Regions from separate parts of the Brevibacillus sp. NRRL NRS-603 genome, predicted to be linked through region 2. Evidence: riboswitches for the same ligand, from Rfam matches in the RefSeq annotation. Region 2 holds a riboswitch; each other region holds the start of a gene.

Region 1 (13,057 bases), on a different contig from region 2:
ATAATCCAACCTTGGGGATTCTATTCCACGCGTCCGACTAAATGATGCAGTCTAAGTCGGCGCCATTTTTTTATTCCATCTATAGGCAAATGTACCTATTATTGTTCGTTGTCAACAGAAAACAAGTCCTATATGATTATATCATTCACGTATGACATTACGCGTACTACCCCGTACGCCCCAACCACTTTTTGTTGGTTGGGATTTTTTTTGTTCCATTTCATATCCAGTTATCTCCTATCGCGTTTCGATGCGATTTTTTATATCCTTGTACATAGGACTCGTAATGTTCTTGGGGTCCGCGGTGACTCAAATTATGCAGAGGAGTCACCGCTTTTTTTCTTTACATACTTCCTCCGTTCAAGGTCAAGCTAGTAACAGGTGATTTTGGTCAGGAGGTGTTTTAACGTGCGGGCAACTTTTGTGGTGCTGACACTGGCTTTTGCTTTGACCGTAACGGGATGTACGAAGCAATCTGGTACCGAAACGAAGCAAAAAGCGGAAGCGGAGCCGTTGTGCATGCCTGTACCCGTCAGACATTATCAATGGGAAGAGCGAGCGAGGTCGATTACAGCTAGCGTGAAGGGCATAGACAAAATCGTGGCTGTGCAAATCGATAAAGAGCTCGATGTGGCTATTCAAGTAACGAATTTTAATCGGTTCAAGCTGGAATCGATTCAAAAAGAAGTCGGAAAGAAATTAAAAGAGGCCTTCCCAGACGCCAATATTCACGTGACAGCTGACAAGCGATTGTTAAAAGATTTGCAAAGGCTGAGTGAAGAACAGTGGCCAACCGATGTAAAAGAGGCATGCCAGAAGAAGAAATCCTTAAAAGAAATTGAAAAGAAAATGAAGGGCTAGCCGATCTCCCAAACCTCACACACTACATAGGTAGAGTGAGGTTCTTGCTCTCTTTTTGACTGAACAATGAAAACGAAATGAAAATTCTGTAATTATCAACGAAGAAGAACTCCCTGATTGGGAGTCTATATAGCCTAGTGATGATCATGATCGTAATGATGCGCGCGCTCTCGATCTCGATGGAGGTCAATGCCGCGTAATTCACCCTTGGCCTTTTCCACGAGGACTTGATAATCTCTTACTACTTCCGTCAAGGTTGTAACGGATTCCTTATAGTCGGGATCATTACAGATTCCATCTATCGCTCGATGGAGGTGATACATCTTATCTTCGGTTTTTCGGATAAATTCTACCCAATCCATTCCGTTCATAAAATACCTCCTTTCCGTCATAGGCTTTACCCCCATGTGCGAAAGTATGCAAGGTGAAATAAGAATAAATGATGCGTATGCAATCTAATAATGAACTTTGGTCTTGTAACAATAATCTGTTCATGATAACATACCTCACATTAATAGCATCAAAGGACGAGACTTGAGGTGTATCAAATGAACGGGTTAGCCAAACTGAATCGATCGCTTGAGAAAATCATGCCCATCCTAACGCCGAGCAGTGTTGCTATTGGCGTAATAGCCGGGACACATTTGCAGCCGTATGCTTTTTTGTCTCCTTGGGTGTTTGCCTTCATGACATTTACCGGCAGTTTGGGTTCAGGATTTAAAGAATTTGCTAAGGTACTGACCAGACCGCTGCCATTAATCGTCAATTTGATGATTCTTCATGTACTTATGCCGCTAGTTGCTTGGTCAATGGCTCGGTTGTTTTATCCGGATGATATCCATGTCATCACGGGCTTTTTGTTGGCGGCCTTAATTCCCACAGGGATCACGAGCTTTTTGTGGTCATCGATTTATTTTGGGAACATCGCACTGACGCTATCTATTATTTTGTTGGATACGATGCTCTCTCCATTGATTGTTCCGTTGGGGATGTCCTTGTTTTTAGGGGCAACAGTCGAGATGGATTTGGCTGAACTGATGAAAGGTTTATTTTATATGATCGTGCTGCCGTCACTTGTCGGTATGCTGCTCAATCATTTGTCAAAAGGGAACGTCAAAAAAACGCTGGCACCAAAATTAGCGCCATTTTCTAAGATGGGAATGGGTGTAGTCGTCGCAATCAACAGCTCGATGGTCTCGTCTTACTTTCATATGATGGACGCGAAACTGGTGGGGATGGCGGTACTCGTACTGGTAGTAGCCATTTTAGGTTATTTAATGGGGTGGGGGATCGCAAGGCTGTTCGGATGGGAGCGTGATGTGATCGTCACGTTAACCTTCAACAGTGGAATGAGAAACATTAGCGCAGGGGCAGTTATGGCGATCACGTACTTCCCAGCGCCTGTTGCTCTTCCCGTTGTTCTCGGTATGCTTTTTCAACAAATACTGGCGTCTACCTTCGGGAAATTTTTGGAGCTGGTCGAGAAAAGACCGCAGCATCAAGCGCAGGAACTATCAAGCTAAAAGTAAAAGCCGTTTTCCAACACCAATGGGAAAACGGCTTTTTTCTTACAGATTCTTATGCGCGACTTGGCAGAACGAACCTTTCATAGGCTGTCATGCGGTTCAACTAAAGAAATCGGAAAAAAGAGTTGCGAACTTATGTTCGTATTCACTATAATGTAATTACAATTTCCCACACAGGATGAGGATCTGGATAACAAATGTTCGTAAGTAGGCGGGTGGAAAAGCGTGGCTAACAGCAATCTTGAAGTAACGAACGAAGAAAGAGAGGCATTTATGTATATGCTGCGAGATTCGGCAAGAGAGAATTATCCCTTGAATGTGAGCTGGTGTGTGTCTTTTGAGGGGGAGCGGGGGAATACGTGCAGCATGTGGGGTGTGGTCAAATGGGTAGACCCGAAGGCGAGACGTGTTCAATTAGCAAACCAAACGGGTAGCCAATGGATAGAGATGGAGAAGATTATTAATGTACAAGCATAGGTGTGTGTGTAGAAACCTTACATGAAAACCATTCATCGTAAGGCTTCTTTTCTTTTTTGCACAAAGGAGGAAGTGTAATTGTCATAAAACCTGACATAAAAACACGGAAAATTCGAAAGTTTGATTGACGTTCGTTTTTATTATGTTAGAATATATTACATAGCATGCATTCTCTCCACTTCCTATTTTGACCCAATCATTGGGTCCTTTTTTTTGCCTATGTACCATTCTTCGGATATGGCTTCCCATCTGCTTGAAATAACTTGCTCACCATTCCATAAAGACGACCTGACATGTTAGGAAAAACGAAGGAGTATTCATTCGCTCCTTGATTTAGCAAGACGATCGGTGCTTCCACGGTGTAGGGGATTTTCATTAGATCGAGCATCTTCTTATATTCCTCTACTTTGGAATGGTCGACCGTATAATAAAATGATTTGGAAAAATTCATGCGAGCACGCTCCTTTTCCTTATTGTAGCATATCCATTGTTTACCGTATAAATGAACATAATAAATATTATGTAAACAAAGTGCAATTTCCTTTCTCCTGAGGAAGAGAGAAGAGTAGCTTCACAAAGAGTTCCACCTATGATAAAATAAAGGACCAAAATTTTACCAATAGGAGAAAAAGGATGATAATCAGCCAACAACTACTTTCTGTGAATGGGTTATCCTACACGATTCGCTCTGCAATACAAACAGATGCACAGCAGTTGTCGGACCTGCGACTGCAAATCGATGGGGAGACTGAAAATTTGGACAGAGAAAGAGGAGAGGCTTTCATCGATGTGCAAGGATTCGAACACATCATCAATACGGATGCAGAAAGTCCAAGAAACTTGTTTTTAGTAGCTGTTGTGCAGAAGCGGATTGTCGGGTTTTCCAGATGTGCAGGTGTTTACTTAAACAGATTTGCACACAAAGTAGAGTTTGGTGTATGTGTATCAGAAGAGTTCTGGGGTTATGGCATTGGGAAGAATCTCTTGCAAGAATCGGTTGCCTGGGCAGACGCCAACCACATTACCAAAATGACGTTGAATGTGATGGAAACGAATGAGAAGGCAATTGAGCTGTACAAACGGTTTGGCTTTGAAATCGAAGGGGTACTCAAAAACGACAAAGTTCTTTCCGATGGCAATTACTACAACACCGTTATTATGGGAAGATTCAAAAATCAATAAATCGTTTCGTAGAACTCATGTCTCATTAAATGAAAAAACTCCGCAATCGTTAGCGGAGTTTTGCTGTCTGATCGGTGGTTAAGCTGTTGTTTAGCTGCTGAAGAAGCTACGGCTGGAGTGCTTTCTTTTATAATGAGAGCTGCCGTAATGCGAATGTCCGTACCGATTGCTAGAGCTGTATTTTCTGCGATGTTTGTAATCGCTGCTGCTGTATTTTCGGTACTTGTGCGAAGATGAGTGATTACCGAGTAAATTTTTCAAAAGCTTCTTGAGCATATCAATCACTCCTAGTTAGGTTGGAAGTCTATTCCGTATAAGTATATACGAATATGTTGGAGAACCGTTTCATTATTTTTCTACGTTTTCGTGAAAAGCCGGACCAATCAGATCGATCCGGTTCGTCCATATTCCTCCTGTAAAGCTTTCTGGCACTCGTTTTAAATCAGTCGGAACATCAAAGCCTTGCGACACATCTCCGCTGCCCGCGACTAGGATCACGCGGGTGTCTTTTGCTTCCATTCTTGCCATGAAACGATTCGGCCAACCCCAGAGCCATGGGGCAATTTGATCGGGAATATGCAATTGGGTTTGTGCACAGGCTTCCGGTACATATCCGGACCAACCTGCTGCGATGTACGGAATTAGGCAACTTTTCATTGTCGCCATAGACATCACACGCAGCTGTGGCAGTTGTTGCTTCAATGTCTGGATTGGCTCGTCACCGCCATAAACAGAGAGCTGTGCTAGTCGTTTTGCAGGCAATCTTGCCAAAACATCCGCCAACGCGTTCCCCTCGAGTGGGTCATTGCTTTTGATATGGATAAGCAGCGAGCGATCAGGGAATGTTTGTAGCACGTCATCGAGAGAGGGCATCATGCCAATCCCTTTTCCACGGAAGGGGAAGGTTTTCCCTTCATCCGCTGTATAATGGTAGCCAATGTCGAGCTGTTGTAATTCGGCCAAGGTATAATCTCTCGTGACACCGGTGCCATTGGTCCGACAGTCAAGCGTCCAGTCATGAAACACGGCAAATCGATTGTCTTTGGTCCATTGTACATCCAACTCGACAACGTCCGCGCCTGCATCAAAAGCAGCCTGCATGGACGCAAGCGTATTTTCCAGGTACGGATGCTCTGGTGGGTAAATCCGTTCCGCCGTACAAGTTTCATTGGTGATGTTTTCCATATGGAAGGTTTGTGCCATCCCGCGGTGAGCGAGTAAGAAGGGCTCGCCGTCAGGCTCCTTTGCGAGATACGAGCTGTTGCCCAGAAATAGAAAAGCAATGAAAAGAAGGGGAAGCCAGATGCGTTTTCGCCGGAACCATTTCTTTCGTGGTTGATTTCGTTGTTTTGCCATGATGGAATACCGCCCCTTCATTAAAATGCTCTGTTCATTGTAACAAAACGCAAGGGAGGAGGGTACATCCTTTGGGAGTAGGGCTAGGGGCTTGGCATCATTCGAAAAGACTGGCACAATAGACGGAAGATAAGATGTATCCCATGAAGAGCAAGGGGAGGTTCCATGAAAATAGCTTTACACCAAATCGCTTATCAGATCGGCATGCACCCAACCGAGATGGCGAAGCTTGTCTACGATGGTGAGATAACGGGAGAGGTACCTGACCGCAATCCGCAAGCAAAGGATGCCTGGGTGGATTTGCACTCTCTGCGTAACTTCATTCAATGGCGACATGATCAGGGGCGTATGGACCAGATGTTCTATGATAAAGCTATGCGTCACCTGAACAAAGCAATGCCAAAAAAATAATCGAATTCGGAGGAGAAACATGACAGACTCTATCATTTACTGCATGGTACCAAAAGCATACTGGGAAAAGTGGATGGACAAGGATCACTATTTACCGCGCGATTACGAGCAGGAAGGCTTTATTCACGCGACAAAAGGGGACGAGCTGCTTGAAAAGGTAGCAAACCGCGTCTACGCACAGTTTGACGAGGAGTTGTATGTACTCGTTGTCGATGAAGCGAAAACGACTTCGGAAGTCAAATACGAGGCTGCGAAGGATGGATTGCTGTATCCGCACATCTATGGACCGCTGAATCAAGATGCAATCGTAGATATGAAGCAAATGAATCGGATAGACGGCCAGTGGCGTCTGGGAACGTCCATCCGCTAATCGCTACCAGTTAAACCATTTAAGTAGCGCAAGCACTTCTTGACGCTTGGCCTCAGGTAGCTTGTCAAGTCTGCGCAAGAGAAGATCGATTCGCATGCGCTGTTCCACTTCGGATTCAGGTGCCTTTTGCCCCTTTACCCATTGTCGTTTCAGGCGGACAGGATCGATATCAGAGATGATCCGAAGCAGCTTTCTTTCCAACAAATCTAAGGAAGCCATAGGTGAAACCCTCTTTTTCGTTTAATCCGTGTTTCTTCTATTATAACACGGGTACATAAAGAAACCATGATTGGCGCACAATGGTAAAGGTGTAGAATATAACCCTTTGTAGGAGGCGTATCGATTATGGCGAAGCCGGATGACCGTTCTGACAACGCAGAAAAGCTCCAACAGATGATTTCCAATACGGAAGTGAACATTCGTGAGTCCGAAGATTATCTGACGGCTCATGCTGGAGAGATTTCTGCAGAGGAAAAAGCAACCCTCGAAGCGAAAAATGAGCGTCGTGAAGAAAGCATCGAGGGATTTCGCGCGGAAATCAAGGATGAATCTTCGCAGGCATAACCTTTCAACCAAACGTCTGGCGCCAACTTTGCGTCAGACGTTTTTTCATTCTCTCGGGCAAAAGTGCAACAAAACATGATTTGTTTTGCGAAACATGGTAATCTGTAAGGGTACAAATTGAATAAGAGGAGAAAGACTTATGAAGCGACCAGAAGATACACGCGTCGTTGTCGGCATGTCTGGCGGAGTCGACTCCTCCGTGACGGCTTACCTGCTTAAGCAACAGGGATATGACGTCATCGGCATCTTCATGAAAAACTGGGATGATACCGATGAATTCGGCCACTGCACGGCGGAAGAAGACTTCCAGGATGTCCGGCGCGTCTGTGAACAGATCGGCATTCCATATTACACGGTAAACTTTGAAAAAGAATACATGGACAAGGTATTCCAGTATTTTTTGGATGAATATAAACGAGGACGCACACCGAATCCGGATGTCATGTGCAACCGTGAAATCAAGTTTGGTGAGCTTCTTGCCAAGGTGATGGATCTAGGGGCGGATTATATTGCTACCGGCCATTACGCGCAGGTCAAGTACATCGATGGCGAGTACAAGCTGATTCGTGGTGCTGACAACAACAAGGACCAGACTTACTTCTTGAATGTATTGGGCCAAGAACAGCTATCCAAAACGATGTTCCCCATTGGTCATCTTCCAAAACCTCAAGTAAGGGAGATCGCAGAAAAAGCGGGACTCTATACAGCGAAAAAGAAGGATAGCACAGGGATTTGCTTTATTGGCGAACGCAACTTCCGTGAGTTCCTGCAAAACTATTTGCCTGCCAAACCAGGAAATATCGAGACCGTAGATGGAGCAGTCATCGGTACGCACGACGGACTGATGTACTATACACTGGGTCAACGACAAGGCTTGGGGATAGGTGGAGGTCATGGCACAAGCGGACAACCTTGGTTTGTTGTAGACAAGGATCTGGAACGGAATGTCCTGATCGTTGGCGAAGGCTCTGATCATATCCGTCTGTACTCGAAGAGTCTCCTGTCGACCAACGTTAGCTGGGTGAGTGATAAGAAACCATCCGAAACGTTTACTTGTACAGCCAAATTCCGTTATCGCCAGCCAGATCAGGGAGTAACTGTTCACCTGCTCGAGGATGGCAACGTAGAAGTTGTATTTGATCAGCCGCAAAAAGCAGTGACACCTGGTCAGGCTGTTGTTTTCTACGATGGAGAAGTATGCTTGGGTGGAGGTACGATTGACAAGGTACGCTTAGTCGATAAAGAGAACTAAGATAGACGGGGGAAGCACTCGGTGGATGCTACGAAAAAATCAAAAGTGATTATCGTTTCGTTTTTGGCGGGAGCGGTTCTCTTGGCGATCATCTCTTATTTCGGGATGGCCTCCATGGGTAAAGAGCATATGGCGACGATCCAAAACGTCATCAAGGAGAACGGCGGGATTGTAAACGCGGATGGAGTGACAGCGGTTCCGCTGGAGGAAAGTCCTTTTCCCAACGGCGGAAAAGGCAATACTATCTACCGAATCTACTATACAAAAGATGGGCAAACGTTGACGGCTTGGTATCGTGCTGATAACGAATCCTCCATTAAGAAAGAGCCGGAAGCATGGATTCTGCCGTAAAAACAAGGATAAACCTGACTGGGAGAGTGAAGGCATCACATGACCCAATATGCTGGACTGCGTGAGCTGGCTGAACTGATTCGAAGACTCGAGCCAGAGTTAGCGGGTGCACAATTAAGTATTCTTGCTCATGAAAATAAAGAGGAAATCGCAACAATGCTAGTGGAAGGACTCGGGACGAAGGTTCCTGTCCAACACAGCTCCGGCGAATATGCGAATCATTTGGCGATTTTGCGTGTAGGAGCGAACAAGTACACCTTTGCGCAGGACTGGAGAGAAGTGTACATCAGTGAAGTAAATTACTGCGCGTGTCGCATACCTCCAGGGGCCCATGGATTGTTGGTTCACCATATCGATTATCCAGGCGTGATTTATGATGTCTCACGAAAACTGGCCGAGTATCAAATCAATGTTTCCAAGTTGAATGTATCGCGCGAGCAAAAAGGGAAGAATGCCCTGCTTATCTCTGTGACTGATGAAGAGATTACACCGACGATTGTATCCGCCATCGAAGAGCTGCCCCAAATCACCAAAGTGTTATCTCTCCAGTAAGCGAATCATGCTAAACAAAAACTGCCCGTTTTTAGCGGGCAGTTTTTTTCGTAGCGAATTTGAGTCCTTGGCTAATGAGGACTGGTAAAACGGACGAATGATTTTCGTCAGCAAATTCTTTAAAGGAAGCTTTGATTTGACCGTTGCCCATGGAGGACAATCGTTCGACCAGCGCCAGAGATTTTTCTTTGACCAAGAATCGCCCATCGTTTTCCAGCTCCCCAATGGTGAGGAGCGCATGAACGTCGAGGTCATCTGTCAGCAGCTTCGGCAATTGACTCTCCTTCGCAAGCAGGACACTCTCATTCCAATGAATCGAGGGACTCCCAGCTATATAACGTTGAAAAGCATGTGGTTTGGTCAAAAGTACATGCAAAACAAACAACCCGCCTAGCGAATGTCCAAAAATCGCTTGCTGCGTCCGATCGACGGGGAAGTCGTTTTCGATGCTGGGCTTGAGCTCCTCCTCCAAAAAGGTGAGGAACTGCTCCGCTCCTCCCATCTGAGGCCACTCTGCACCTTTTGGGTTGCCAGGAAGCTCTGAGAAGGGAACTTCATACGTGTAATCAAAGAAACGGGCAGGATGGTACGGTCCGTCCGTTGGATACCCAATCCCGACGACGATAGCAGGATACACGCCAGTTCGTTCAGGGCCACGTGATTGTTTCCGTATCGCTTCGGTCATGGTGGCAAAAACAGAGTTGCCATCTAGCAAATATATGACGGGAAAGCCTGATTCCGGAGGGGGATCGGCAGGTACACTTACGAAAATGTGATAGTCTCGTTCTTGATAAGTCATGATTTTACTGTAAGAACGAGGAATGACGACCGGTTGATAGTCGGTGCTTTTCATGACGGCTACTCTCCAATCTCTCCAAGGCTAACCAACACGCACAAAATCTATTATATGAACGGGAACCAGAGATTGGCAATAGCCGAAAAAGGAGAATAGTTAGTTTTCGAAAAGAGCCCATACTGAGCTTGACTCCTACGATATATTGAGGTAAAGTAAGTTTTACCAACTACATATTGATGCGGTAAGGTGTTTACCAGCTAGATTTGGTAGACTTAATAGGGAAGTCGGTGAGAATCCGACGCGGTCCCGCCACTGTAATGAGAGAGTTCCATTTACGAGTGAATGCCACTGATCTTGAAGGATCGGGAAGGTGTAAATGGAGCGATGATCCAAAAGCCAGGAGACCTGCCTAACCGCTTGCACTGTTTACCCTACGGGAGATAGGGAAGTGTTCGAGCGCTCAATTCGCATTGGCGAATTGCTAGATGGAAGTCATCACGCGCATTCGGCATGTAAACGTCGGATGCGCTTTTACTTTGGCTAAATAACATACATACAGAGTAAAAATAGTAGGATAGGATGAGGGACATGCTAATCGCTTACGATTCAAAAACAGGAAACGTCCGAAGATTCGTCAATAAAATTAATTTGCCACATGTGGAAATTGATCAAGATATGGTGCTGGACGAGCCATTCATTTTGATCACATACACGACAGGATTCGGACAAGTGCCGGAGAAGGTGGCGACGTTCCTGAAGCGAAATCATGTCCATCTGCGCGGAGTATCCGCTAGCGGCAACCGCAACTGGGGAGCCAGCTTCGCCAGAAGCGCGGATACGATCGCGAGCCAATATGGCGTTCCGGTAATTTCAAAATTTGAACTGTCCGGTACCGGCCGGGATGTGGAACAATTTACGAGTGGGGTGGCAGCAATTGCGGCATATTGAATTGAACAACGAACTGATGCAGCGTGGCAACGACGGATTTTATCAACTGGAAAAGGATCGGGAAGCGGTTGCGGTCTTCATGGAAGAAGTGCAGTCCAATACGATGACTTTTGGCAGTGTCAAAGAACGCATGGACTATTTGATCGAGAATGACTTCTATGAAAACGTCTATGAAACATACACTGTTGAGCAGGTCGATGAAGTTTTTCGTTTGGCCTATGACGCTGATTTTCAATTTGCTTCGTACATGGCTATCTCCAAATTTTATAAAGATTACGCTTTGAAAACGAACGATAAATCGATGTACTTGGAGCAGTATCCAGACCGGGTGGCCGTTGTGGCACTGTCCCTTGGACAAGGTGACTTTGAGCTCGCCAAGCGTTTAACAGTCTCCATGATGGATCAACGCTTGCAGCCGGCGACACCTACCTTCCTGAACGCAGGCAAAAGCCGCCGTGGAGAAATGGTCTCCTGCTTCTTGCTAGAAATGGATGACTCACTGAACTCCATCAACTTTATTTTGGGAACTTGTATGCAGCTATCCAAAATTGGCGGCGGTGTAGCGGTGAACCTGTCCAAGCTTCGCGGACGAGGAGAGCCGATCAAAGGCGTCGAGGGCGCAGCAAAAGGTGTCATGCCAGTTCTCAAGCTGCTGGAAGATGCGTTTTCCTACGCAGATCAAATGGGGCAGCGCAAAGGCTCAGGTGCAGCATATTACAACATCTTCGGCTGGGATATCAACGAGTTTCTCGATTGCAAAAAGATCAATGCAGATGAAAAGGCACGCATCAAAACGTTGTCCATCGGCCTGATTGTACCAAACGTTTTCTACAAGCTGGCTGAGGAAAACAAGCCATTGACTGTGTTTGCTCCATACTCCGTGTACAAAGAATACGGCGTGCATCTGGATGATATGGACCTTGATGAGATGTACGAGGAGCTATTGGCAAACGATCGCATTAAGAAAAAGACCGTGATGAGCGCACGCGAGATGCTGACCAAAATCGCGATGATCCAAATGGAATCGGGCTATCCGTACATCATGAACAAAACGAATGCGAACAACAACCATGCGCTGAAAGATCTCGGTTCGGTGAAAATGTCCAACCTGTGCACGGAAATCTTCCAGCTACAGGAGACTTCCACGATTACCAATTACGGCGAGATGGATATCATTCGTCGCGATATTAGCTGCAATTTGGCATCACTCAATATTGTCAACGTGATGGAACGCAAAATGATCCGTGAATCCGTCCACGAAGGAATCGAAGCCATTACAGCCGTGAGTTATATGACGCGTGTAGAAAACGCTCCAGGCGTTCAAAAGGCAAATCGCGAGCTGCACTCAGTAGGTCTCGGTGCGATGAACCTTAACGGTTATCTGGCAAAGAACAAAATCGCTTATGAGAGTGAAGAGGCGAAGGATTTCGCTCGTACGTTTTTCATGATGATGAACTTCTACTCCTTGGAAAAAAGCATGGAAATTGCCAAGGAAACAGGCAAGACCTTCTTGGGCTTTGAACAATCGGAATATGCAAAAGGCACTTATTTTAACAAGTACGTGACGAACGATTATAGCCCGCGAACGGAAAAAGCAAAGCTTCTCTTCGAAGGAATGCACATTCCGACGCCAGAGGATTGGGCGCAACTAAAGCAAAAGGTGCAAAAGCATGGCGTTTACCATGCGTACCGTTTGGCAATTGCACCGACACAGAGCATTTCCTATATTCAGAATGCGACTTCTAGCGTGATGCCAATCGTTGAGCATATCGAAACGAGAACGTATGCCAACTCTACGACGTATTACCCGATGCCATACTTGTCGCAGGAAAACTATTTTTACTACAAATCGGCGTATGTAATCGATCAATTCAAAGTGATTGATCTGATTGCCGAAATTCAAGAGCACATTGACCAAGGAATTTCGACCGTGCTGCACGTGAACAGCAATATTTCAACCAGAGAACTGGCTCGCTATTACATTTACGCAGCGAAAAAAGGTCTGAAGTCACTCTACTATACGCGTACGAAGCATTTAACTGTAGAAGAGTGCATTAGCTGCGCAGTTTAGTGAACTCGATTCATATAAGGAAAAGCATCAAGCAAAAAGAGAAGAGGAACGCCATATGAAAGCAGTCAATTGGAACAGGCCGGACGACGATTTTACGATGACGTTTTGGAATCAAAACATCATGCAGTTCTGGACGGATGATGAGATTCCGCTGTCAGATGACAAGATGGCCTGGATGGAGCTTAGTGAGACTGAACGGGACACGTATAAAAAAGTATTAGGCGGTCTTACCTTGCTGGATACGGTTCAGGGTGGAGTAGGGATGCCGAAGATCATGGAGCATGTCGATGGATTGCAAAGAAAAGCAGTTCTCGCCTTCATGGGTATGATGGAGCAAATC
Region 2 (5,398 bases):
TGCGTGACAAGCTGCTCTGGGTTGTCGACGGCTCGCAAATCATCTTATTGATCGGTCTGTCCGATGCGAAAAAAGGCAAGAGTGACGTGCTCATTCGCAAGGTGGAACAGTTCCTGTCCGACTCGCTCGGCAAGCTCGAAGCACATGTCACGGAAGGACGCCAGGTGATTGCCGGGTACGGGAGAGATTACAAGTCTTATACGGATATTGTGAAAAGCTACAGGGAAGCGCTGCATGCGCTCAAGATCAAAAAGCTGTTTCCGCAGGAAAATGAAGGGGTTCACGGGTATCACGAGCTTGGGATATATCGATATCTACTACAACTGAAGCAGTGGGAAGAGGAGCAGGGCTATCAGAATGAACGGCTGGAAAAGCTCAGACAGTACGATCGCGAAAACCAGACCACGCTCTTGACAACATTGGAAACTTTTTTGGATGCCGCTGGCAAGGTCAACAAGACAGCAGAGCGCTTGCATATCCACATCAATACGTTGAGCTACCGACTGAGACGAATTGAGGAGATCATGCGTGTTGACCTTGACAATATGAACCAGCGGGCTGCCTTATATTTAGAGTTGAAAATAGCCAAATTAGATGGGGAACAGTAGTTTGTTTGTGAATTTTCACAAATGAAAAGATGCTAAAATTAAAGGAATCTCCAAGGAGTATGCCCGAAGATACGCTGTACAATAATAGTAACCGCAAAGAAATTGGCGTTTCCAAGGAGGACATACTTATCATGATCGTTGGAATTCCAAAAGAAATTAAAAATAATGAAAACCGCGTAGCCATTACTCCGGCAGGTGTAGCTGCTCTGGTACAAAACGGACATTCGGTTCGTGTAGAAACAAGCGCAGGGCAAGGCAGTGGTTTTACGAATGAAGATTACAAGGCAGTAGGCGCAGAGATCGTAGAAACAGCAGCAGAGGCATGGGCATCTGACATGGTAATGAAAGTAAAAGAACCACTCCCTGCTGAATACGGATATTTCCGCGAGGGTCTGATTCTGTTCACGTACTTGCATCTTGCACCAGAGCCTGAATTGACTCGTGAATTGATCGATAAAAAAGTGATTGCAATCGCTTACGAAACCATCCAGCTCGACAATGGCGCTCTGCCTCTGTTGATGCCGATGTCTGAAGTAGCAGGCCGCATGTCCGTTCAAATCGGCGCGCAATTCCTGGAAAAGCAATACGGTGGAAAAGGCGTTCTGCTCGGTGGCGTACCAGGCGTGCCAAAAGGCGAGGTAGTCGTAATCGGCGGTGGAATCGTAGGAACAAACGCAGCGAAAATGGCGCTTGGACTGGGTGCAAACGTGACGATCATCGATGTAAACGCAGACCGTCTGCGCCAGTTGGATGACCTGTTCCAAGGCCGCGTTCAGACGCTGATGTCCAATTCCTTCAACATCGCAAACGCTGTGAAAAAAGCAGATTTGCTGGTTGGCGCTGTACTCATTCCAGGTGCTCGTGCTCCGCGTCTGGTAACAGAAGACATGGTTAAAGAGATGTCACCTGGTTCTGTGATCGTAGACGTTGCGATTGACCAAGGTGGATCGATTGAAACGGTTGACCGCATCACTACTCATGACAAGCCAACCTATGAGAAGCACGGTGTGATTCACTACGCGGTAGCCAATATGCCTGGTGCAGTCGCTCGTACATCTACATTGGCCCTGACCAACGTAACTGTTCCTTACGCGGTACAATTGGCGAACAAAGGCTACGCACAAGCGATTCGAGATAACAAAGCATTGGCAAAAGGCGTAAACGTCATCGACGGAAAAGTAGCTTACAAAGCTGTTGCAGATGCGCATAACCTGCCTTATGCTTCTATTGAAGAAGTTTTGCTGGTGAAAAACTAGCTTCAACGGTGAATAGAAAAGAAGAAACTGCTTGTCCGAGCTTACGGCAAGCAGTTTTTTTATTGATTCATTCGGCTGAAGCGGGTCAGGGTATTAGGTGTAAGCTTACTGTGCTTGCGTATTTCGTAATTTCGCCGGGCTACCTGTTCTTCGGAGCTTTTTTGTACGAAAGCTGGCGTAACCGTACTCACCATTTCACGAACGAACCTCTTTAGTCGAACATTGACCTGATAACGAGGTCCTCGGTGGTAAGCGGAAGGTGGTGCTGTTAGGATTTGCGTGCTTGGTTGGAAATATGTATCACGTATAAAGGTTACACCCTCTCGAAAAAGTATGGTATTCTACTATGAGGTAAAAAGGTAGAAACGGAGTAAGGAGTGCAGCCGATGTATCAGCTCATAAGAAAATATCTGTTCCAGCAGGATGCGGAAGAGATTCATGAAAAGACAATTGGTGCCTTAAGGCTGGTGGAGGATTCTGCTCCAGGCAAAAGCATCCTGAAGATGATCTATCAGGTAAAAGACCAGCGGTTGGAGAATAAGCTGTGGGGAATAACGTTTCCGAATCCAGTCGGACTTGCAGCCGGTTTTGATAAAAATGCAGAAGTCTATCATGCGTTGGGTGCTCTTGGCTTTGGGTTTGTGGAAATAGGGACGTTGACGCCGCAGGGGCAGCCAGGCAATCCGAAGCCGCGTTTGTTCCGATTGCCGGAACATCAAGCTGTCATTAACCGGATGGGCTTTAACAATCACGGTGCGTATTTGGCTTCCCAGCATTTGGTCGATTACGCATACTCAGATGTTCCGATTGGGATTAACATTGGGAAAAACAAAGTAACGCCGAATGAAGAGGCGGCCATCGACTATAGCAAATGTATGGACATGCTCTATGCATACGGTCACTATTTTGTCATTAACATCAGCTCTCCGAATACCCCGAATCTGCGTGACTTGCAGGAAACAGAGAGCTTGCGTCATTTGGTGCGTGCAGTAAGAGAAAAGGCAACGGAAATGGAAGCGCGTTCCATCAAGAAAAAGCCGATTTTGCTGAAAGTAGCGCCAGACATGTCAGATGAGCACATGCGCGATGTTGTTCACGCTGCTGTAGAAGAAGGCATTTCCGGAATTATTGCTACCAATACGACACTGTCACGCGAGGCCGTCTCCGGTCATCGATTTGCCGAGGAAGCGGGCGGCTTGAGCGGAAGACCTCTTACGGAGCGTTCCACCGCTTGGGTGAAGGAGATTTATCAGGAAGTAGGAGACAAGGTACCGATCATTGGTGTCGGCGGTATTTATAACGGGGAAGACGCCTACGCGAAAATCCGAGCAGGAGCCAGTCTCGTTCAGGTGTATACGGGGATGATTTATCAGGGCCCAGGTATCGCCAAGCAAATCAACAAAAAGCTGCTCAAGCTCATGCAACGCGATGGTTTTAAACATATTAGTGAAGTAATTGGCGTAGACGCAAAAGAATAGATAGGACAAGTAACGCATAGGTCGATGACGCCGTTTGTAGAGGGTCATTGGCTTATGCGTTTTCGCTTATATCCTTTCGATTTATGTGGTGATCCGGTATAATGATGTGGAACAAACATGAATTGTCTGTCAATTGTATATTGTCGGCGTTAGGTGCCTTTATGTGACGCATAAAGGGTAACAGGGAATCGGGTGAAAGTCCCGAGCGGTCCCGCCACTGTAACCAGGGAGCTCTCTTTGAGAAGGAAACCACTCATTTTCGTATGGGGAAGGACAAGGAGCGCATGGATCTGGAAGCCAGGAGACCTACCTAGTAGCCACACCCACAGAACCTTCGCGGAAAGGAGCGGTGAATACGAGGCAATGAGGCTGTCTAGTCAGTCTGTTGTTTTGTGTGCACATCTCGTCCACTGATGGATGGGATTTTTTTGTTTGGAGAATAGAACGAAAGTCAGTGAAGGAGGAATAAACATGAATCGATCTCGTCTCGCATCTACTTGTTTGATGATCGCGGGCTTTGTCCTTTATTTCCTGCTCAATGAACCAGAGACAGGACACGCGATGCACATCATGGAAGGGTATTTGCCATTATCCTGGGCCTTATTTTGGTGGGCTGTCTTCTTGCCATTTTTTATTCTTGGGATTCGTTCGATTAACAAAATTGTAAAAGAACATCCTGAAATGAAGCTCCTTATTGGCGTTGCAGGAGCATTTGCATTTGTTTTATCTGCGCTGAAAATCCCTTCGGTTACAGGCAGCAGCTCTCACCCGACTGGAACGGGCCTTGGCGCCATTATGTTTGGGCCTTTTGCGATGTCTGTGTTAGGGAGCATGGTGCTCTTGTTTCAAGCCTTGCTTTTAGCACATGGAGGTTTGACTACGTTAGGGGCAAATGCTGTATCCATGGCAGTAGTAGGACCACTGGTGGCATATGGAATCTATCAGATGATCATGAAAGTGGGCGGAAGTCAACGTCTGGCGGTTTTTGCGGCTGCTGCTTTGGCTGATCTTGCTACTTATGTGGTGACTTCGATTCAACTGGCACTCGCATTTCCAGCTGAATCTGGCGGAGTGTTGGCCTCGTTTGCCAAATTTGCAGGAATTTTTGCCTTCACGCAAGTACCGCTCGCCATTAGTGAAGGTCTGTTGACCGTTCTTGTTTGGAACTGGTTGTTATCTTACAACGCAAAAGAGCTTACACAGCTTCGTTTGCTAAAACGGGAGGAATCGCTGTGAAAAAAGGATGGAACTGGCTTTTACTCTTGGGGGTAATCGTGCTGGCTATTGTCCCGCTGCTGCTGGTACAGGATTCGGAATTTGGCGGCGCAGACGGCGTGGCGGAGGAAGCGATCAAGGAAATCGCTCCGAACTATGAACCGTGGTTTCAACCGCTGATAGAACCGCCAGGGGGAGAAACGGAAAGTCTATTGTTTGCGGTGCAGGCGGCGTTGGGAGCGGGAGTGGTTGGTTACGCCGTTGGCTTGTACAAAGGTCGGTTGGATAAGCGGAAAAAATGAACGGGTTGCAGCTTGATTCTCTCTCTTATCAAAACAGGCTGAAATGTCTGCCGCCAGCTCATAAGCTATTACAGGCGAGTGCATTGTTACTGCTCGTGCTGGTGGGACATGTATGGATGCAGATGGCTGTTGTTGTCTGGATGACGGTATGGGTAGTGGTGTATGCTCAGATTCCTGTCCGTATCTATTTTGCCTTTATGATTGTGTCACTCTCATTTTTTGCGGCGGGGCTACCTGCCCTATTGGTAGAAGGGGCGAGAGCAGGAGAAGTACAGGTCCAGGTCGCGGCAGCATGGGAGCTGGGGTCGTATGTGCTCTATGTGCCGATGTCCTCATTCAGTAAAGTTTGGATTTTATTTTGGCGTACCATGGCGAGCTTGTCTTGCTTTGCTTTCATTTTGTTTACTGTGCCGTTTGCCGAAATCTTGCAGGTGCTTCGCCGACTTCGTATGCCCGCCCTTGTGACTGACTTATTAATGATCATGTATCGGTTTATTTTTGTGTTGATAACCATTTCTCACCAGCTCTGGATTGCCCAA
Region 3 (13,057 bases), on a different contig from region 2:
CCGGCACTGATGCCTTTTCCGATTCCTTTGTCCGCCGAAAGATACGGCCAGAGCTTGATCGCCAAAAGCACATGTGTCCGCGCTGCTACTGGTGCTACAATCAAAAAGCTGCCCCATCCCGGATGTGCGAGCTCCGCGACTGCACCCGCCTTGATCAGCAACAGCATAATCGCAGCAAGAACGCCCATCGCACCTACGCGGCTGTCCTTCATAATCGCAAGGATTTGCTCTCTCGGTCTACTGCTGCCAAGACCATCCGCGAGGTCCATCCACCCATCCATATGAAGACCACCGGTCACGTAGACCCATGCGATCAGCGTCAAAATAGCGGCGATCCATGGACTAAACAACGCCAGTCCTGCCTGATGCACACCCCATAGCAATAAACCGATGACTACACCAACTGCGGGATACCAATTGACGCTTTTTCTCCACGCCTCCTCTGAAGGACGAAGCCATGGAACCGGAATACGCGTAAAAAACGAGATCGCGTGTAAAAATGCATTCATCCTTTGATCCTCCACGGTATCCCTGACAAAACCGCGTAGACGGCGTCCGCTTGTCGCGCACTTCTCTGATTGACATCGCCCAGCACATCCGCGAACCATCTGCCCAAACGACTCAAGGCTATCCCGCCCAATCCGACCTCGCTTGTGACAGCAATGACTTTTTGAGGGGAATTCTGAACGAGGGACAGCCATGCCTCTGCCTCCTGCAACAGGGCTTGCGTGTGTGAAGCACTTCTCCATTCCGACTCATCCACGCTCATCAATCGATTACTCACCCAAGTGGACAGACAATCGATCAGCACCACATCATACTGCTCACGAAATGCGTGGTAATCGGTTAACCGCTCTCCTACCTCCACACAGCCCCATTCCAACGGACGACGTGCTTGATGCAGCTCGATTCTCTGCTTCATTTCATCATCCCAGGCCTTGCCTGTCGCCACGTACAGGACTCGACTGCTCAACTTCATCGCAAGCTCTTCCGCGTAGCGGCTTTTTCCTGAACGGACACCGCCTGTTACCAGCACCAAGCTCATCGCTGTTCACTTCCTTCCGCATGGACCTCGCGAAGCGCTGCCAGAAGCCGTTCATTTTCCGCTCGTTCACGCACGGCGATTCTCACATCATGTGCGGTCAAACCGGGATACATCGCACAGTTGCGGATCAATACGCCTTTTTTGCCGAGCCGTGCCTGCAATTGTTCGGCTGTCAATCCTTCCGGCGTGCGCAGCAGCAAAAAGTTTGCCTCAGAAGGCCATACCTGCCAGCCCAACTCACTGCGGATGCAATCAGTCAAATACGCACGTTCTTCTTTTATGAGCCTGCGCGTCTGTTCCTCGTATGCCTGCTCCTGCAAGCACAATTCGCCTGCCAAAAGGGCCAGTGCATTCACGCTCCAGGTCACTTGCTTTTGGCGCATTTTCGCAATGACATCCGGATGCGCAATCGCATAGCCCAGGCGCAATCCCGGAATCGCGTACATTTTCGTCATCGAACGCATCAAAATCACACGGGGAAAGCGCTCCAGCTGCATCGCCAATGTATACTGCCGCTCCTCCTCCACAAAGTCGAGAAAAGCCTCATCCACGATGAGCCACGTATTGGTCTCTTTCGTCCATTCCGCCATTTGGCGCAGCTCATCCGGCTGATACAGGATTCCTGTCGGATTGTTTGGTGACCCGACAAATACGAGATCAGACTGCGTAAAAAGCGTGTACAGCTCTGCAGGATCAGGCTTGTACCCGTTCGTTTCCTTCCCAAAGCAGCCAATGACACGGGCTCCATACTGCTCGGAAAGTTGCGCGTATTCCGAAAAGCAAGGATATACCACACCAACTGTTTGCGGCGAAAGACCGAGGATGGCCAATGCCATTGCCTCCGCTGCACCATTGGCAGGCAGCAACCATTCCTCCGGCACTTGCAGCCGTTTCGCCAGCGCACGACGAAACACACGATGTCCAGGGTCTGGGTAATGCGCTACAGCAGCCAACGAAGCCAGCAGCAACTCACGGACGCTTGCTGGCATCCCTAGCGGATTAATATTGGCACTGTAATCCAGAAACTGCCCAGGCTCTCGACCAAAGCGCTGCGCTGCGCTCAGCAGGTCTCCACCATGACCGTACGTTTCTATTACACCTGCGCTTGTCAAAACTCTACCCCCAGCACAGCTGGAATCCCTTCATCGTAGTAATGCTTGATTGGCTTCATCTCTGTCACCAAATCTGCGATGTCCAAAATCTCCTGCTTTGCTGCCCGTCCCGTAATCACGAGGTGGATATGACTTGGCCTGTTTTGAATCGCTTCCAACACATCGGACAGTGGCAACACATCGTCAATCGGGAAGCGGTCAATCGCCAATGCATTATTCAGCTCATCCAAAATAACGACATCGTACGCGCCGGAAGAGAGCTTCTCGCTCGCAAAAGCCCAAGCTTCTTTCAATGCCTGACGATGCTCCTCCGGTGTCTTCGTCCAGGTGAAGCCGACGCCCATTTGCACGATTTCAATGCCCAATTTATCGAAAATAATCTTTTCTCCGTATGTTCGCTCCGGCGACTTGATGAATTGAACCATCAGCACCTTTTTCCCGCGCCCTGTCGCTCGCACAGCCAACCCGACTGCTGCTGTTGTTTTTCCTTTGCCGTCTCCTGTGTAAACGAGGGTCAAGCCCCGCTTCTTATCGTTTTTCTCCATCCTGACCACCTCAAAAAGTGACGTATTTTACTCCGCTGTTCCATCCATACTTTCCGAAGCAACAAAACAGTCATGACCGTTTTGTTGACCGCAAGCGGTCGCATCCACTTTTATGAAAAACGTCGAGACGTTTTTCACAGAAAAAAAGCGCTCTGTTTCCCCCCAGTACGTAAGGAAAAACAAAGCGCGGATAGCTGAAAAGCAACAATCCTCACCTCTTCCTTTGACCCGAAGGAAATCAGTGTAAACATAAAACAGGCAGGTCTCCTGGCTCGAGGATCATCGCTCTTCTTCTCCTTCCCGCTCCCGGATGGGCAGTGGATGGCATGGTGCCTTGAAGAACAGCTACTCTCTTACAGTGGCGGGACCGCGTTGGCTTTTCACCAAACTTCCCTTTTAACCTTGCTCCTGCGAATCGGTTTCGCTAAAACAAGGACCTGTTTCTCTTCCATATGTAAATGTCATTCGTTTCGTTGACAAGCACTTGCTTTAATAATAGCAAAAGCTACCGAGGATTCAAGCAAAAGCTGCCGATTCATCACAGGTGTCTATTGGCAGAAAAATAAGATAATCACCGTTTACTTACTTGAAAATTTTCGTTACCCTATTGGCAAAACAATCGAAAGTGGTGTGCAGTCATGCTATTTCCTCCGATTCCAAAAATACCAGACATGGTCCTGCCCAGCCCACTGCCGATCAAGGAATGCGGCGAACCGATGATCCCCCTCTCTTCCCTTGCGGAACAAATCACAGTCTATCCAGCCTACTACCACGAGGGTTATGCCGGAACGCAGCCAGAAGCCTTTTTGCGAGAAGGGGCAGCACGCAGGCTCGCCACGGCAGCCGCGAAACTGCCTGTTGGCTACAAGCTCGTCGTACTGGATGGCTGGCGCTCGTTCGAGGTACAGGCATCGTTATATGCCCGTTTTCGTGAAGCCTTGCTTCTACAAGGCTGGCAGGAAGGGCCCGCACTCACGGAACAATTGAGCAAATTCGTCGCTTATCCAACAACGGACCTCTTCAAACCGTCGCCTCACCTATCCGGTGGTGCAGTTGATCTGACTATCGCAGGACCTGATGGCTGGCTGGAGATGGGAACAGCCTTCGATGATTTCAGTGAAAGGGCTGAGACTCGCCATTATGAAGAACTTGTACAGCCTACCCAAAAAGACATCGAGATTCGAGACCATCGCCGACTGTTGTATCATTTGATGACTGCCGCCGGATTCGTCAACTATCCGAAAGAATGGTGGCATTTCGAGTATGGCACGCGCACCTGGGGACAAAAAACGCAGCAAGAGCCGATCTATGGCGGAGTTTTGTCGATGTAAGAGCGGAGTTTTGTCGATGTAAGAAATGAAAAGACCGTCAGCACAATACTGCCTGACGGTCTTGCTTATTCCTTTATGAAACAATCACTGCATAAAATCCGCCATGATGATCTCCGTATCAAACGGGGTAATCCCTTCCTCCAAGGAAAATACCGTATCTGCCTCTTCAGCTTGATCAGTCAGCTTCCCTCTCGCCTGTGCGTGAAGCATGAACAACTCATGCAGGGTTGGCTTCACCAACGAGGTGAGCGCTCTTCCCATCAGTTCCACCCCTCCGGCATTCGACTCCACATTGTTGGCAAAACGCGGATCGGAATTCAAGGCGATATCTGTCCAAATCACTTTTCTCTCCACGAGATCCAGAATGACCGGGATACAAATCCGCGTGTTTGCGGCGAGATCAATCTTGTCCTGTACCGTCTGTGGCTCGAAAATTTCTCCTGTCTGTGGTGCCGACCGAATCATCCAGCCTGCGTAGCATTCAGGCAAATCGCAATAAGGCTGACTCGTAAACGAATACAGGTTCATGACGACATATCGACCGCCATAGCGGATGACAGATTCCATGTCGATGTCGATGAATTCGCACGCGCCATTGGGAGCCTCCACAATATCCCCGCTATGGCACGCTTGATACTTGTCGGAACGCAGATTGGTATAGGAAATATGCTCCATGTACTTCCAGTCTCCGTTATAGAGCACGGCAGACAAATCGATATCGACTCGGCCTGTAGGGACATCGTTGACGATCCCTTCCCTCCACCAGAGGAAAAAGCGAATCGTTCCTCCATCCGGGATCGATAGTCGGGAGCCGCGTGCGATCGTTCGCAGTGCTTTACTGGCGGATCGCATCGAAAACGGAACGAGATGCTCCTGCAGCCGCGGATCGATGTAGACGTTGCCCAGCGAAGGTAATTGGGCAAAACGGTTTAACAACGATGTCCGACAAATATCCGCTGCCTTCTGTCTGATGTCCTCTTGCAAGCCTGGCACTCGGTTTTCGATTGCCTGTACTTTTGCCACTTGCCCTTTCGGAAAAAAGGTCCGCCATTCCCCGTAGCTGTCCCGTTTATCAAAGTGATTCATGACTTGCAGAAGAACCGGAGTCGATACACCGTCCGCAATTTTCTCGAAGGCTGAAAGGACTGGATTCCCCTGCTCCGTCAAACGCAATAAATGATCCAGACGACGAGCAAATTCCCCTGGACGCTGTTCGAGCAGCTTGATCGCCGCATTCACATCCGTACGGACCAGCGCCTGCTCTACTTGGCTATTGAACGTCTCAATCTTGTGATTGTTGCGCAAAATATCGAATGCTTGTGCCGCTTTCGGATATCGATCCTTATATTCAAACGGATGCAAGATTTCCCCGAGACGAATCCATCTGTTTTTGTAACGATTCATGTCTTCTACGATATTCGAGCTGGCTTCCAGAAGACGGAGGAGCAATCTTCTTTCCCCGCGTTTGAACTTGCGAAATTTTGCAGGCTCTGCCAAGCTAACATCCCCATCAGACAGCGCCACCGCCAGACGCAATACATCTGTCGCTGTTTTGCAATGATGGGCAAAAAAAGCAGCAGGCAGCTTGTCATACTTGAGCAGCAGGCTAGCAGCGATTGCCACGTTTTCCTTTTGCGGAATCTCTGCTGGCAGAGCTTCTGCGATTCCTTCATAGCTCTGAATCAAGCCCTCCAAGTCTTCCTTGTCAGTAGCCGACAGCGAGCTATTGGAGCGAAGCAAGTTCATTCCTACCTGCAACAGCTCTTCGTCTGTGCCCAGATGAATCAGCTTCAGGCGAGATTCTCTCAGCAAAGGCAACCGTTTTTTTACTTCGCGCACAGGAAGGTCCAACGTCAAATAATGAATAATCGCATTTATAAACAGCTCACCCTCGCTAGCCTCCATAACTTGCTTAGGAAAATTCGGATACATCGGCTTGTACTGGCGGGATGCCCCGATCTTTACTTTTAGCACAGCTACCACATCCGAATAGAGCGCAAAAAACTCTCCTTCCGACAGGGTCCGGATTCTTTCTAATAATTCCAAGGAGAAGGTATAGCCCAAGCTCTCTATATTACGCAAAGCCGCAGCTAAATAAGGGATAGGCAGTTCATGCTGCCCCTGATGTACGATGATTTTATTTTTCCGGCGAAGGTAGATTTGATTTTTCATTGGCATCACGAAAAAAATCAGGAAAGCAGTACCCCTAATGGTGACTAATCCTTTCGCTTAGAAGGAAGGTGTACAATAGCCTGATTTTTTTATTCCTTTTGTAATTTTTAACCATCTTACTTCAATTTTGTCAGATGGTAAAGCTCTCTCTCGGGAACGAGACATAAATCCGTCCCCGGACCTAATTCGATTTCATTCCGCTGCCCGTTATTCTGTATTCTTCATCCCTGTAAAGTGAGTAGCAGAGTACCAAAACTTTACAGGAGGGAGAACTCCATTCATGAATGCATCTGTTATGAAAAGTCATACTGCACCCCCTTTCTTTCAAGGGGAGAAATGGTTAGTGTATACCGGCTTGCTCGGCTTCTTACTCGCTGCGCTATGCGCAATCTGGGTCATGCTGTACGGGGGACCCGTCGCTCCTAATGGTGATGTCTCGAAAGCGTTTTCCTTTAATGCCGCACTCGGAATATTTTTATTGTCGACAGCCGCAATCATTCCGTTATCTGCCCTGGGCACGCGAAGTAGAGCTTTCTTTCGCTGGTCTTATATCCTGCTGGCTTTCTATTCTTACGGAGCGGAAACCGTACAAAACTTCCGCGGCGTGGACCCGAGGTTCGTCAAAAATGGCACACCCTTCGACGTCGCTGTCGGTTCCATTTTTACTTTTGTGGCTCTTCTTTTGGTCCTCTTTTATGTATTCATTGCCATTCAGTTTTTCCGCAGAAAAACGTATGAACTACGCCCAGAGCTGGCCGTAGGCATTCGTTATGCAATGCTTGCGATTATGCTATCGTTTGTGGCAGGCCTCTGGATTTCATTCAATGATGGCCGGGTGGTCGGACAGGAAGGGAATATCATTTGGCTCCATGGGATTGGCTTTCATGCGCTGCAAGCAGTACCTTTTGTCGCTTGGTTAGCTGAACGTAAAAAGCACGTGTCCAATGCTCGTACTGGATTCATCCATCTCGCAGGTATCGCCTATCTGCTCGGTTTAGCTGCAATCGGCTGGCAAACCTATCTCGGTCGGGCTGTTTTGGAAATGTCCGTATTTCCGATTCTCGCCGCCTTTTGTTTCTTGGTCGCCTTCTTTCCAATCGTTTTCTTTCTTCTTCAAAAGAACGTTGCAAAAAAGCTCTACGACACTTCTGATATTCCGAACTAATTGATTCTCCTTATCATTCGTGATACTTTGTTACCAGTACCTGACATTCGGTATCAGAAACGAGGAGATCGATTTATGACAGCACGTATTGGACTTCCTGCACCTGATTTTACGATGGACACCGTGACGTTTGACAACGGATTTCCCCTGCCAAAGAGCTTGGTAGACTATCGTGGAAAATGGCTTCTTTTGTTCTTTTACCCGTTTGACTTTTCGAAAGTATGCCCGACCGAAATCCTCAGCCTCAACCGCCGGATCAAAGAGTTCACGGATTTAAATGTCGAGGTGCTTGGCATTAGCGGCGACAGCATACATACGCACAAAGCATGGATGAGATCGGGCGAAGGCATCGGTCCACTCTCGTTCCCGCTCGCTTCCGATTACAGCAAAGAAGCAACCCTTGCATACGGTGTGCTGGACGAAGCAACCAAAGCTCCGCTGCGCGGCAGCTTCATCATCGATCCAGAAGGCATCCTGCAATATGCAGTCATTTCCAATTCCAAGGTTGGCAGAAGTGTTGATGAAACGCTCCGTGTGATCGAAGCTCTGCAATCAGGCGGATTGTGCCCAATGGACTGGAAGCCTGGGCAAAACACGATATCCTAATCAATAGACAAAAAACAAAGGCCGTATGATCGCTAGTACAGGATCATACGGCCTTCTTTCATTTAAGAATAGACATAAAAAAATCAGGAAAGCAGTACCCCTAATCTCAAGTTGGGTTAGAAGGAAGGTGTACTATAGCCTGATTCATTTACTCTACCATTATTTACCCCATTTGTAAATGCTTATCTGGACGCGACCGGATACGGAAACAAGTCAACAACACGTACAGTCTCCCCGCTTTCGTTGGTAAACACAACATGCTCTCTTCGAAGCTCGGTGGGACTCTCCAAGCCACATGCTGCCGCCAGCGAGAACAAACCTTCCCTCAACTGCAAGATATAGTTCATGACTCGCCACTGCTTTTCTGCCGGAACCAATGCCTCCTGGTATTTGGAATCCGTCGTAGTGACTCCTGTGGGACATTTACCTGTATGGCATTGCATCGCCATGATGCAGCCAGTTGCAATCATGAAGCCGCGCGCAGAGTTGACGCAATCCGCTCCCAATGCCATGGCGATTGCTACTTTGTCAGGGGTAACGAGCTTGCCGGAAGCAAAAATCCTGATGCGATCCCGGACGCCGAATTTCCTCATCGTATCATCGAGAATGATAAGCGCAGCGAAAAGCGGCAAGCCCATGCCATCTGCCATTGCTTTGAACATTGCGCCTGAACCGCCCTCAGAACCGTCAACCGTAATGAAATCCGGGTAAATGGACAGCTCCAGCATTTTCTCAAAAAAATGCTCCAATCGCTTCGGATCGCCGACGACGATTTTGACTCCCACCGGTTTGCCTCCCGCCTCCTGCAAACTGCCGATGAAACGCAAAGCTTCATCTGGATTGGTGAGGAACTCGAAGCGGTTTGGTGAATTGACGGTTTGGCCCACAGGCACCAGCCTTGCTGCCGCGACTTTTTCCGTGACCTTGGTGCCCTCGAGGTGCCCTCCGCGTATTTTGGCTCCTTGATGAAATTTCAGCTCGAATGCTTTGATGTTCGGAATGCTAGCCTTTTTTTTGTATTCTTCGATCGAAAACTTGCCCTTGTCATCACGGAAGCCAAACATCCCCGGCCCGATTTGCGAAATAATATCTACGCCGGTTGAAAGGTGAACCTCTGAAACGCCACCCTCTCCTGTATTGATCCAAGAGCCACCTGCCATACGTGCCCCATACCCAGTGGACATGATATAGTTCTCTCCCACTGCTCCAAAGGAGGTAGCGGAAGCGCCGAACATCCCTTTTAGCCGCCAGGGCTGCCTTCTGTTTTCGCCCACGACAATGACATCCTCGTCATGCAGCATCCACGGCTTAACCTCTTGTTCCTCGATCAACTTTTCTCTTCTTGTAAACAGTCCCTCATGAGTAATCTCATACTTTTTGCCAGGGACAACTTTCTCATTATCTACCCGCAGCTCACTCGTCAGCCTCGGGAACATCGCATTGGACAAATAAAAGCCAGGCTTCTCGTAATCGCGTTTTCCACCAAACGAAATCAGGTCAGTCCTGTATTTGGCCGCATAAACCATACCGACAAAGTCAGAACGGGAGAACGGTTTCCCTTCTGTATCCGATTCAAACCAATACTGGCGAAACTCAGGCCCGAGCTTTTCTAGCAAATAACGCATCCACCCCAAAAAAGGATGGGAACGAATAATGGAGTGCTTCGGCTGTTTAGACAGGGCGTACATATAACCGAAAAATACAATGGGTGGCAGAAGAAGGATGATGATAATGACGCATAACAGAGTGGGTACCACTTGTTCTTGTCCTCCCCAACACAATAATCTAGTAAATCATGTCAAGGATAGGATGCAACAAGTTTTCTGTTTTTAATCGTATTTCTCATCATCCTCCCGAATTTGCCCATCTACGATCAATTCCAGCTCCGTCTCAAAATTCAGCATGATCTCTACAGGCAGCTGCTCCGCAACCTCTGCCACGTCCGGAAGAAGCAGTGCATCCTCTAACGTATCAGGCTTCGTTTCCAGCTGATCGTACCACTCGCGGATTAGCTCCATCATGCGATAGAACGAAGCCTCAAACTGATTCGCATCGTCCTCTGCGTCGTCCTCGTGGCTCTTTTTCATCCGATCCCAATATTCCAGCGTCGTACACAGTGCTTTCTCTATGTTTGTATCCATTTATCGTCTCTCCTTTTCGTGTCTTCCTTCTCTTCCATTTAGTATGACCGCTTTGATTGCACAATGCCACCTAAGGTGCAAACCTCTCGCCCCTTCCATTTTTTCATAATCGTTGCGTTTTTTGACACGTTTTATAGCCCGGTTGAGTCATACGAAAATGAAAAGAGGCTGTTATCCTAAATGTAGCTAGCAGCCGATGATCCGGCAATAAACAAGAGAGCTCTCTAGTGGAATAGGGGAGGATGCACCCTGTCATTACGATGGAAAGATCGAAAATTATCTCTCCCGCTACTTTTCGTCACCGTTATCGTTGCTCTACAGCTGCCCATCACAGCCAAGGCGGCGCCTGCGGATTCTGACTCCTTGCAGGCGATGATTGATCAAGCACGCCCTAACGATACCGTTACCATCCCGTATGGTTTGTACAAAGGTCCAATCCGTATTACCAAGCCGATTCAATTGGTAGCCAATGATCCGGTAAAGATCATCAATCCGACCGAGGAAGAGGCAACACTCACGATTGAAAGCGACAATGTGAGCGTGCAAGGAATCCATATCGTGGACAAACGAATCAACAGTGACGTAGCCGCTCTTGTCATCCGTGGCGATCAAAACTTCCTGGAGAATGTCATTGTTGAAACGAAAGGGATCGGTATTCAATTACGGCAAGCAGACTACAACACGCTGCACAACGTTCAAGTCATCGGAAAAATCAAAGGCGATGGCAGCCCAACGACCAGTACGAGACATAATCACGGAGCACAACCCGAAGTAAAGCCAAAGCAAACGGAAAAAGCGAAACGAGGAAACGGAATTGACGTGCGTGAATCGGATCATAACCGTTTCATTAAAAATCAGGTGACAAATGTCGAAGATGGCTTTTACGTCGAAAATAGCGATCGAAACCATCTGGAACAAAATCTGGTGACGAAATCGCGGTACGGCTATCATTTCATGGGCACCTCTGATACGACGGTCATCAACAACATTGGAATGGAAAATGTGACGGGCTCCCAGCTTATGGAGTCGCGCAAATTGACGGTTACCGGGAATCAATTTTTGAAACAGCAAAAAAATCCTGGTTCACAAGGAATTCTTCTCATTACCGTACAGGATACGCTGATTGCAAACAACACGATTGAGGGGAACCGGGTTGGACTGTATTTAGAGCAATCATCCGGCATTACGGTCAAAAACAATTTGCTCAGTCTCAACTTTATCGGCATGCAGTTTTTGTCCTCCTCTGACAACGTTTTAACCGATAATCAATTTGTCTCCAACGTCATCCAAGCGCAAGCCCAGGATAGTCAGAACAACAACTTAAACAAAAACTACTGGGACAATCTGCAAGGATTAGATGTGAACGGGGATTCCCGCAGTGATTTGCCGTACGAAATGAATCCTTTTTATCTGGGTTTGACCGATGCGGTTCCTGCCTATCAGTTGTTTTTCCAAGCACCGGGATTCGTGTTTTTGGAAGGCTTGTTTACAAGTGGGGCCGGCTCAGCAATCAAGGACGCATCTCCTTTAATGCAACCCTCGGACACCGTTCTAATGGAATCCGGGGAAACGAGCAGTTGGGGTGCAGGCATTCTTGGACTTATCTTGTTAATAGGAAGCTGTTCGATCATTTATATAGGAGTGAGAAAATCATGAACAAAATGAAAAAATGGGGCACAACAATCGGAGCAATTATCGGCATTAGCCTACTTATGGTCGGCTGCGGAAGCGAAGAGCCGAAACCTGTAGATATCGCGGAAGGCGTAGATAAATGCGACCTTTGCAAAATGCATGTTCCTAACGATCACAATGCTACTGAAATCGTCTTAAAAGATGGAAAAGCACTGAAGTTCGATGATCTCGGCTGCATGTACAACTGGACGAAAGAGAATGGAACCGATAACGTGGCTGTACAATTTGTCCGCGATTACTACACAGCAGAATGGACAAAAGCAGAGCAAGCTACCTACGCTTACGACAAAGACTTCAAAACGCCAATGACATATGGCATCTATTCTTTCAAAGAGAAGTCTGCTGCAGACAGCTTCGTTCAGGAACAAAAGAAAGGCATTGTTATGAGTGCGGATGAGTTGAAAAATCATAGCTGGGAAAATGGCATGAGCAAGCACATGAACAAAGACGGTCATTCTTCCGAAGGTCAACATAATGGCGGTCACGAAAGCAAGCCAGCCGATCACGGAAGCAACAGCACTACCCCAACCACACATAACTAACAGAGGGAGTGGAGTCTTTGCACATCAATCTGATTGCCAAACGAGAAGTGAAGGTAGGCTTTCGCAATCCATGGTCCTACTCGTTTATGGCTCTGTTCTCCCTGTTTAGCTTGGGACTCTTGATCATCCAATCGCAGTCCTACATGAAGGGTTATACGTATACGACTGGTACCATGCTGAATCTGATTTTGTATTTGCTGCCACTGATGACGATGCTTCTCTCCTCTTTTTCTTTGACGGCTGAAAAAGAAGAGGGAAGCTGGCAGCTCCTCTCTACCTACTCCATGACGACCTTTTCGTTCTTGGTGGGGAAATACTTGGGACAAGCACTCGTGTTAGTTGCGATTGTCAGCTTCGGGTATGGGTTGTCTGGTGTGGCTGGATTGCTGTTAGGAAAAAGCTTTGCATTCTCGACTCTCTTGTTTTTGCTTGCCTTTTCCATCTGTCTCATTCTGTTATTTTTAGGAATTGCCATGCTGATTGGCGCCATCAGTAAAAACCGTTGGCAGGCTTTGACAATGGGGGTCAGCATCTGGTTCTTCTATATTCTGGCATGGCCTACTTTGCTCATCTCTGTGCTCAGCTTCGTCCCTTATACATGGATCAAGCCTCTGCTTCAGCTCGCAACGTTTCTCAATCCAGCAGAGTTTGTACGAATCTTTTCTGTTGCCAGATTAGGCGGTGGCTCGATCTTTGGACCTGAATA

What was found. A riboswitch is a leader RNA that binds a small molecule or an ion and turns the genes downstream of it on or off. The one in region 2 is predicted to bind cobalamin.
Region 1: another riboswitch for cobalamin. It lies ahead of nrdI (class Ib ribonucleoside-diphosphate reductase assembly flavoprotein NrdI); the one in region 2 lies ahead of C7R94_RS27205 (energy-coupling factor ABC transporter permease).
Region 3: another riboswitch for cobalamin. It lies ahead of cobO (cob(I)yrinic acid a,c-diamide adenosyltransferase); the one in region 2 lies ahead of C7R94_RS27205 (energy-coupling factor ABC transporter permease).

Annotation. Positions count from the first base shown of each region.
Region 1 is NZ_PXZN01000012.1:536,504-549,560, reverse strand. Features, by position in the region: gene C7R94_RS09740 (YhcN/YlaJ family sporulation lipoprotein) at 409-861, shown strand; gene C7R94_RS09735 (hypothetical protein) at 996-1,232, opposite strand; gene C7R94_RS09730 (bile acid:sodium symporter family protein) at 1,410-2,384, shown strand; gene C7R94_RS09725 (YolD-like family protein) at 2,613-2,864, shown strand; gene C7R94_RS09720 (hypothetical protein) at 3,082-3,315, opposite strand; gene C7R94_RS09715 (GNAT family N-acetyltransferase) at 3,498-4,046, shown strand; gene C7R94_RS09710 (hypothetical protein) at 4,137-4,322, opposite strand; gene C7R94_RS09705 (glycerophosphodiester phosphodiesterase family protein) at 4,395-5,402, opposite strand; gene C7R94_RS09700 (hypothetical protein) at 5,568-5,813, shown strand; gene C7R94_RS09695 (DUF952 domain-containing protein) at 5,833-6,183, shown strand; gene C7R94_RS09690 (hypothetical protein) at 6,187-6,402, opposite strand; gene tlp (small acid-soluble spore protein Tlp) at 6,529-6,747, shown strand; gene mnmA (tRNA 2-thiouridine(34) synthase MnmA) at 6,887-7,999, shown strand; gene C7R94_RS09675 (hypothetical protein) at 8,021-8,350, shown strand; gene C7R94_RS09670 (ACT domain-containing protein) at 8,390-8,902, shown strand; gene C7R94_RS09665 (alpha/beta hydrolase) at 8,934-9,755, opposite strand; cobalamin riboswitch at 9,926-10,125, shown strand; gene nrdI (class Ib ribonucleoside-diphosphate reductase assembly flavoprotein NrdI) at 10,287-10,646, shown strand; gene nrdE (class 1b ribonucleoside-diphosphate reductase subunit alpha) at 10,633-12,717, shown strand; gene nrdF (class 1b ribonucleoside-diphosphate reductase subunit beta) at 12,773-13,057, shown strand, end outside.
Region 2 is NZ_PXZN01000062.1:656-6,053, forward strand. Features, by position in the region: gene C7R94_RS27190 (PucR family transcriptional regulator) at 1-608, shown strand, start outside; gene ald (alanine dehydrogenase) at 740-1,864, shown strand; gene C7R94_RS27200 (quinone-dependent dihydroorotate dehydrogenase) at 2,251-3,342, shown strand; cobalamin riboswitch at 3,477-3,670, shown strand; gene C7R94_RS27205 (energy-coupling factor ABC transporter permease) at 3,814-4,578, shown strand; gene C7R94_RS27210 (energy-coupling factor ABC transporter substrate-binding protein) at 4,575-4,859, shown strand; partial or broken gene C7R94_RS27215 (CbiQ family ECF transporter T component) at 4,856-5,398, shown strand, end outside.
Region 3 is NZ_PXZN01000008.1:114,470-127,526, reverse strand. Features, by position in the region: gene cobS (adenosylcobinamide-GDP ribazoletransferase) at 1-509, opposite strand, end outside; gene cobU (bifunctional adenosylcobinamide kinase/adenosylcobinamide-phosphate guanylyltransferase) at 506-1,045, opposite strand; gene cobD (threonine-phosphate decarboxylase CobD) at 1,042-2,157, opposite strand; gene cobO (cob(I)yrinic acid a,c-diamide adenosyltransferase) at 2,154-2,702, opposite strand; cobalamin riboswitch at 2,943-3,158, opposite strand; gene C7R94_RS04010 (M15 family metallopeptidase) at 3,341-4,033, shown strand; gene C7R94_RS04005 (TerD family protein) at 4,118-6,205, opposite strand; gene C7R94_RS04000 (hypothetical protein) at 6,486-7,370, shown strand; gene C7R94_RS03995 (peroxiredoxin) at 7,446-7,976, shown strand; gene C7R94_RS03990 (FMN-binding glutamate synthase family protein) at 8,159-9,733, opposite strand; gene C7R94_RS03985 (hypothetical protein) at 9,806-10,117, opposite strand; gene C7R94_RS03980 (right-handed parallel beta-helix repeat-containing protein) at 10,481-11,773, shown strand; gene C7R94_RS03975 (nitrous oxide reductase accessory protein NosL) at 11,770-12,351, shown strand; gene C7R94_RS03970 (ABC transporter permease) at 12,369-13,057, shown strand, end outside.